2 linked regions of the Methylobacterium currus genome follow. Each later gene encodes a partner of the first gene's protein in a complex. Links are inferred from orthologs where the notes say so. Each region holds a gene or a part of one and is shown in the gene's direction. Other genes may lie near its edges.

Evidence for each region.
Region 2: the proteins of DA075_RS27615 (region 1) and uvrB are in contact, whole or in part, in a crystal structure (PDB 7EGT), measured with the Thermus thermophilus proteins. The link is inferred for Methylobacterium currus from one-to-one orthologs. Residues at the interface, in WP_096412145.1 of Thermus thermophilus: His654, Arg656, Phe657, Gln666, Asp668, Glu669, Lys680, Arg681, Leu682, Ser683, Lys685, Tyr686, Ala687; in WP_096411307.1 of Thermus thermophilus: Glu23, Leu25, Arg26, Asp27, Gly28, Glu29, Arg30, Phe31, Arg55, Glu326, Asp327, Phe328, Glu379, Ser382, Gln383, His398, Gly400, Arg401.

What each region holds. Positions count from the first base shown.
Region 1 is NZ_CP028843.1:6,023,450-6,027,171, reverse strand. The notes cover bases 121-3,162. They hold DA075_RS27615 (ATP-dependent helicase), read left to right. Parts: upstream 121-491; coding sequence 492-2,834; downstream 2,835-3,162. Other genes in these bases: DA075_RS27620 (hypothetical protein), read right to left, coding at 121-317. Outside these bases: DA075_RS27625 (thioesterase family protein), read left to right, coding at 1-46; more of DA075_RS27620, read right to left, coding at 69-120; DA075_RS27610 (PhoH family protein), read left to right, coding at 3,267-3,722. UniProt on the Escherichia coli protein: A helicase with DNA-dependent ATPase activity. Unwinds DNA duplexes with 3'-5' polarity. Translocates on single-stranded DNA with 3'-5' polarity. Initiates unwinding more efficiently from a nicked substrate than double-stranded DNA.
Region 2 is NZ_CP028843.1:125,489-129,569, reverse strand. What follows is about bases 313-3,713. They hold uvrB (excinuclease ABC subunit UvrB), read left to right. Parts: upstream 313-711; coding sequence 712-3,513; downstream 3,514-3,713. Other genes in these bases: DA075_RS00580 (hypothetical protein), read left to right, coding at 3,659-3,713; DA075_RS38070 (PAS domain-containing protein), read left to right, coding at 313-639. Also shown: more of DA075_RS38070, read left to right, coding at 1-312; more of DA075_RS00580, read left to right, coding at 3,714-3,898. UniProt on the Escherichia coli protein: The UvrABC repair system catalyzes the recognition and processing of DNA lesions. A damage recognition complex composed of 2 UvrA and 2 UvrB subunits scans DNA for abnormalities.

The sequences.
Region 1 (3,722 bases):
GGACACCATGGCCTTCGCGGCTGCCGGCGCCCGGGTGAGGCACTGACGGGTCGGCGACCCGTGACGGGTCAGCGACCCGGCACGATGATCGGCGCCGGCGGCGGCGGCAGGCTCTGCTGGCGCTGGATCTGGCCCTGAAGCTGGTTGGTCTCGAACCGGTTCTGCTGCTGGATGCTGCGTGACTCGGCCCGCGATTCGATCGAGCGGTTGATCCCCTCGACGGATTGCTGGGAGCGGTTGGCGGGAACCTGATTCTGCGCCAGCGCCGGGAACGGCATGGCGACGAGCGCCAGGATCAGGAGGCTGTGGGCGCGCATGGGATACCTTTCGAAAACCGATGGCCTGTCCGTGAGGGACGACGCCGAGGTTCCTGCAAGGTTCCGGTGCGAGGGTGCGGTACAAGGGTGCGGTACAAGGGTGCGGTGCTCGGCGAAAGAGGGATGCGCCCACCGCTCTCGACGCCGTTCGCGTTTTGGTCCAGTGATGCGGGCATGACTCGCGACTTCCCGGCCGGGACCGCCCCCACCTCGATCTCCGCCCGCGCCCGCGCTGCGGTGGTGCCCCAGGACGCGCCCTATCTCACGGGGCTCAACCCCGAGCAGCGCCGCGCCGTCGAGGCGACGGAAGGGCCGGTGCTGGTGCTCGCCGGCGCCGGGACCGGCAAGACCCGGGTGCTCACCACCCGCATCGCCCACCTGATCGCCACCGGCCGCGCCCGGCCCTTCGACATCCTGGCGGTGACCTTCACCAACAAGGCCGCCCGGGAGATGAAGGAGCGCATCGGCGCCCTCATCGGCCCGGCCGGGGAGGGGATGCCGTGGCTCGGCACCTTCCACGCCATCGGCACCAAGATCCTGCGCCGCCACGCCGAGCTGGTGGGCCTGCGCTCCGACTTCACGATCCTCGGCACCGACGACCAGCTCCGGCTGCTGAAGCAGGTGATCGCCGCCGCCGACCTCGACGAGAAGCGCTGGCCCGCCCGCAGCCTCGCCGGCACGATCGACGGCTGGAAGAACCGCGGCCTCGGCCCCGAGCAGGTGCCGGCGGGCGAGGCCGGCGCCTTCGGCTTCGGCAAGGGCGGAACGCTCTACGCCGCCTATCAGGAGCGCTTGCGGGCACTGAACGCGGTCGATTTCGGCGACCTGCTGCTGCTCTGCCTTCGGCTGTGGCGCGAGAACCCGGATGTGCTGACCAATTACCAGCAGCGGTTCCGCTACATCCTGGTCGACGAGTATCAGGACACCAACGTCGCCCAGTATCTCTGGCTGCGCCTGCTGGCGCAGGGCCACCGCAACGTCGCCTGCGTCGGCGACGACGACCAGTCGATCTATGGCTGGCGCGGTGCCGAGGTCGACAACATCCTGCGCTTCGAGCACGACTTCCCCGGCGCGCTGGTGGTGCGGCTGGAGAACAACTACCGCTCGACCGGCCACATTCTGGCCGCCGCCTCGGTGCTGATCGCCCATAACGAGGGCCGCCTCGGCAAGACCCTGCGCACCGACAGCCCGGAGGGCGAGAAGGTCACGGTCACCGGCGCCTGGGATTCGGAGGAGGAGGCGCGCCTCGTCTGCGAGGAGATCGAGAGCCTGCAGGCCAAGGGCCACGCGCTGTCGGAGATCGCCGTGCTGGTGCGCATCTCGGCGCAGATGCGCGAGGTCGAGGACCGCTTCGTCCAGCTCGGCCTGCCCTACCGGGTGGTCGGCGGCCCGCGCTTCTACGAGCGGGCCGAGATCCGCGACGCCCTGGCCTACCTGCGCATCGTCGCCAACGGCTCTGACGACCTCGCCTTCGAGCGGATCTTCAACACGCCGAAGCGGGGCTTGGGCGACGCGACGCTCCAGGCGCTGCACGGCCTGGCGCGGCGCGCCAAGGTGCCGCTGCTCCAGGCCGCCCGCATGATGAGCGAGACCGAGGAGCTGAAGCCCAAGCCCCGCTCGACCCTGCGCGCCCTGTGCCAGAGCTTTTCCCGCTGGGCCAAGCTCCTGGAGGACCAGCCGCACACCGAGGTGGCGCAGACGATCCTGGAGGAATCCGGCTACACCGAGATGTGGCAGAAGGAGCGCACCGCCGACGCCGCCGGCCGGCTGGAGAACCTGAAGGAGCTGGTGCGCTCGATGGAGGAGTTCCCGGACCTCGCCGGCTTCCTCGAACACGTCTCTTTGGTCATGGATGCCAACGAGGCCGAGGGCGGCGACCGGGTGAGCCTGATGACGCTCCACGCGGCGAAGGGCCTCGAGTTCGACACCGTCTTTCTTCCCGGCTGGGAGAACGGCCTTTTTCCGAACCAGCGCGCCCTCGACGAGAGCGGTCGGGCGGGGCTGGAGGAGGAGCGGCGCCTCGCCCATGTCGGCCTGACCCGGGCGCGCAAGCGGGCCAAGATCTCCTTCGCGGTCAACCGGCGCATCCACGGCCTGTGGTCCTCGACCGTGCCGAGCCGATTCATCGACGAGCTGCCCGAGGCCAGCGTCGCGGTGCTCGACGCGCCCGCGAGCTTCTCGCAGGGCCCGTCGCGGTTCGACCGGCAGGCGCCGGCCTTCGGCTCGTCCTACTCCACCCCGGGCTGGCAGCGGGCTCAGGCCCAGGCCGCCGCCCAGGACCGGTTCGGCGGGGGCGGGCGCAGTGCGGCGCCCGGCCGGCGCGGGCCGCAGCAGATCGAGGGCACGCTGGTGGCCAAATCCACCGGCACGCCGTCGGCCTTCGAGCCCGGCGCACGCATCTTCCACACCAAATTCGGACCGGGCTCGGTGGCGGCCGTCGACGGCAACAAGCTCACCGTTGACTTCGACAAGGCCGGCCGGAAGATGGTCCTCGACAGCTTCGTCCAGCCGGGCTGAAGCGGTCCCGCGGGCGCCCGTCTGCGGGATCTACGTTCCGTCTGCGGGACCTCGCTCCCGTATGCGGGCCAACCGGGAGCGGCGATCAGGTGGCGAGCTCATCCGGCCAGCCGGTCCTCACGGTCCGCGCCGACGCCGCCCATCCTCCAGCGTCGGCTCACTCCACCTCTGTGTGGTTTTCATCACAATTCGTCGCTCCGTACGATGCCCCTCCGGTTTCGCAGGGGCATGGTGCGGCGCGACAATTGCTCGTTCATCATCGGCTGCTTACCCTGTCGGATGAAACAGGCGGACTTGTCCACCGCCTGCGTCAACCCCGACCGGAACCGTTGCGGCCGATGAGGCTTTGAGTCGTCACAAGACCAAAGGAGATCTGGGACACGAGAGGGCACACGATAATCGGCACCGCAAGTCCAGTGGGAGTGTTGATCCGTGAAGAGACGACGCGCACGACTTGAACTGGTTGATGACCGCCCGATCCGGGTGCACCGCACTCGCTTCGAGGAAGAGCGCAACCCGCCACCGATCCAGCCGATGACGGCCCGCCAGGCCGAGTATCTGGAAGCCCTCGGGTCCCACCCGCAAGTCATCGTTCTCGGCCCCGCCGGCACCGGCAAGACCTACATCGCCGGAACCCGCGCCGCAGACCTGCTGCGCCAGCGCCGCGTCGCCAAGGTGGTGATCACCCGGCCGAACGTGCCCTCCGGCCGATCCCTCGGCTTCTTCCCCGGCAGCCTCGAGGAGAAGATCGCGCCCTGGGTCGCCCCCCTCACCGAGACCATGAAGGAGCGCATGGGCGACGGCGCCTTCGAGATCGCCGTCAAGGCCCGCGAGATCGAGGTCGTCCCCTTCGAGGTGATGCGCGGACGCACCTTCAAGAACTGCCTG
Region 2 (4,081 bases), 5.9 Mb from region 1 along the record:
CGCGAGGAGCAGCGCCGCAAGCGGGCCTTGTTCGAGCAGGCGCAGACTTGGATGCACGCCTCGCCCTACTCGGCCTCCCTCCGCATCGCCTCGCGCGAGCTCCTGACCCTCACCGGCCTGACCCAGCAGGAGTTCCACGACGACTGGACCCGGATCCTGGTGCCGGAGGAGCGCGCCCGCACCCACGATTACGTCCTCTCGCGGGTCGAGGCCGGGCAGCCCTTCGTGGTCGAGAACCATCTGGCCCTGGCCGGCGGCGAGCGCGGCCTGTTCCGGGGCGTGTTCGTCCCGGTGCGCGGCACCGACGGGCGGATCGAGACCTGGGCCAGCCTGAATTCCCGGATCGACCGGATCCGCCCGGTCCCCATAGCCCCCGTCCCCCCGGGCGCGGTGCGGCACGGCCTGGAGCAGGCGGTCCAGGGCGCGCATCTGCGCGCCGCCCGCGGGCTGCTCGGCTGGTCGATGACCGACCTCGCCGAGGCCAGCAGCCTCTCGCTCTCGACCATCCGGCGCCTGGAGGAGGGGAACGAGGGGCCGGCGGCCCGCAGCCGCCACGCCGCGGTCGAGGCCCTGCGCCGGGCCGGCATCGGCTTCGTGCTCGTCGCGGGCGACGCGATCGCGGTCGCCAAGGTGCGGTGAGCCGCACGAGGTGGTCAAGGTGCGGTCACGAGAGCCCTTTCCGGCTCCGGCAGGGGTTGCCATATGGGGTTCATGCCCGCCCCCAAGAAGCCCCGCCTGTCGACCGGCAAGGCCTCGAAGCCCGAGCTGAAGCCGCTCGATCCGTTCCTCGCCGAGCTCTTGAACCCGGCGCTGAACCGCGACCGCCTGCCCGCCATCGAGCCGCCGCCCGAGCCACCGAAGCGCGGGCGTCCGCGCAAGGACGCGGCCGACGTCAAGCCACCCTCCGGCAAGGCACCCTCTGGCAAGGCACCCTCCGGGCCTGCCCGCAAGGGCAAGCGCGTGCAGGAAGCGACCCCCGCCGGCTTCGGCGAGGCGCCGCAGGCCGCCTTCGCGCACGGCACGGCGGCCGATGTCGAGCCGGCGCTGGCCCAGGCCCTCGGCCTGCGCGAGCCGGACGGCGAGGCGGTGGAGGAGCGCGGGTCGCTCGCGAGCGAGGGCGTCTCGGCCACGGTCGACGCGCTGACCAGGCTCCTCACCGAGGGCAACCCGCTGTTCAAGAACGGCGAGCTGTGGCGCCCGCACCGCCCCGAGCGGCCGCAGAAGTCCGAGGGCGGCGTCCCGTTCCGCCTCAAGTCCGACTTCACGCCGGCCGGCGACCAGCCCCGCGCCATCGCCGAGCTGGTCGCCGGCGTGAAGGGACAGGAGCGCGACCAGGTGCTGCTCGGGGTCACGGGCTCGGGAAAGACCTTCACGATGGCCAAGGTCATCGAGGAGACCCAGCGCCCGGCCCTCATCCTCGCCCCCAACAAGACCCTGGCGGCGCAGCTCTACGGCGAGTTCAAGAGCTTCTTTCCCGACAACGCCGTCGAGTATTTCGTTTCGTACTACGATTATTACCAGCCTGAGGCCTATGTTCCGCGCTCCGACACCTTCATCGAGAAGGAATCGTCGATCAACGAGCAGATCGACCGGATGCGCCACTCCGCCACCCGGGCGCTCCTGGAGCGCGACGACGTCATCATCGTCGCCTCGGTCTCGTGCATCTACGGCATCGGCTCGGTCGAGACCTATACGGCGATGTCGTTCACGGTCAGCCTCGGCGAGAAGATCGAGCAGCGGCAGCTCGTCGCCGACCTGGTGGCGCTGCAATACAAGCGCATCCAGTCCGACTTCGCCCGCGGCACCTTCCGGGTGCGCGGCGACGTGATCGAGCTGTGGCCGGCCCACCTGGAGGACCGCGGCTGGCGCATCGGGCTGTTCGGCGACGAGATCGAGTCGATCTCGGAATTCGATCCGCTCACCGGCAAGACCATCAACACGCTCAAGTTCGTCAAGGTCTACGCCAACAGCCACTACGTGACGCCGCGCCCGACGCTGCAGCAGGCGGTCAAGGGCATCAAGGACGAGCTGAAGTGGCGGGTCGAGGAGCTGACCCGGATGGGCCGGCTGATCGAGGCCCAGCGCCTGGAGCAGCGCTGCACCTTCGACCTCGAGATGATCGAGGCCACGGGCGCCTGCAACGGCATCGAGAACTATTCGCGATACCTCACCGGCCGGAAACCCGGCGAGCCGCCGCCGACCCTGTTCGAGTACCTGCCCGACAACGCCCTCGTCTTCACCGACGAGAGCCACGTCACGGTCTCGCAGATCGGCGGCATGTACCGGGGCGACTTCCGCCGCAAGGCGACGCTCGCCGAATACGGCTTCCGGCTGCCCTCCTGCCTCGACAACCGCCCGCTGCGGTTCGAGGAATGGGACGCGATGCGCCCGCAATCGATCCACGTCTCGGCGACGCCGGCGAAGTGGGAGCTGGAGCAGACCGGCGGCGTCTTCGCCGAGCAGGTCATCCGGCCGACCGGCCTCGTCGACCCGGTGATCGAGGTGCGCCCGGCCCGCTCCCAGGTCGACGACCTCTTGGGGGAGGTGAAGGAGGTGGCGGCCGCCGGCTACCGCACGCTGGTGACGACGCTGACCAAGCGCATGGCCGAGGACCTGACCGAGTACCTGCACGAGAACGGCGTGCGGGTGCGCTACATGCACTCGGACATCGACACCCTGGAGCGCATCGAGATCATCCGCGACCTGCGGCTCGGCGCCTTCGACGTGCTGATCGGCATCAACCTCCTGCGCGAGGGCCTCGACATCCCGGAATGCGCGCTGGTCGCCATCCTCGACGCCGACAAGGAGGGTTTTCTCCGCTCCGAGACCTCGCTGATCCAGACCATCGGCCGCGCCGCCCGCAACGCCGAGGCCCGCTGCATCCTGTACGCCGACCAGGTCACCGGCTCGATGGAGCGGGCGATGGCGGAGACCGAGCGCCGGCGCAAGAAGCAGCTCGCCTACAACGCGGAGCACGGCATCACGCCCCAGAGCGTGAAGCGCAACATCGCCGACATCCTGGAGAGCGTCTTCGAGCGCGACCACGTCCAGGTCGATACGGGGCTGGCCAAGTCCGCCGTGACGGTGGGCCACAACCTCAAGGCGGTGATGGCCGACCTCGAGAAGCGGATGCGGACGGCCGCCGCCGACCTCGACTTCGAGGAGGCGGCGCGCCTGCGCGACGAGCTCAAGCGGCTCCAGGCCACCGAACTCGCCATCGCCGACGACCCGATGGCCGGACAGGCCGAGGTCGAGCGCGAGGCCGGCCGCTTCGGCGCCAAGCGCAAGCGCAGGGGGCCTGACTCCTTGGGGCCTGAATCCCTGAGCTACGGCCCCGGCGGCAAGGGTACCTCCGACGAGGGCACCCGCATCCGCGAGCCCGACCTCGACGACATGGGCCCGGGCACCGACCGCGAGGTGCCCTTCACCTACGCCGAACGCCCGACCGGCCGCTCGACGCAGGGCTTCCCGGGCCAGCGGCCGAAATACAAGGGGCGCAAGGGGCGGGGCTGAGGGGCGAGGGGAGCGCTCGTCGTGGAAGCCGCCCGGCCATGCCGAACCGGCTTCGATGGAGCCATTCCGGCTCCTCGTATGCCCACGCCCGTCGGCGAGAGGAGAGCGTCGGACGAAGTCGATCCTGGGTGCCGGCATCGTGGCGGTGATCCTGCTTCCCGCGCCCGTGCTGGCGCAGGCGGCGCAGACGACCGCCGCCGGCCTGCGGTTGCCCCAGGTCATTGCCGGCAAGTCCCCGGCGCCCGATGCCGGCAGGGACGTCGCCGCCGCTCCTCCGGCGCATGTCGACTCGCTGGCGGACGACGTCAACCGGCCGCTCTCCGCGACCGCGGAGCCGCCGCCCGACCCGCTCGTCACGCACCGGCCGGAGCCGGCCCGCCGATAGCGCCCGCGGAACGTCTCTCCGGCAGTGAGCCGGCCGGTTTTCCCCCGAGGACACGCCCGGTTTGCCTGTCCGACATCGCCCGAACTGGCCGGGTTCTCTCCCCTCTGCTGCGTTCGCGCGCCGCAGTGTCAGACCCGCTTGCGGAACACTTGCGGAACGCTTACCATGTTCGCGATTTGTTTC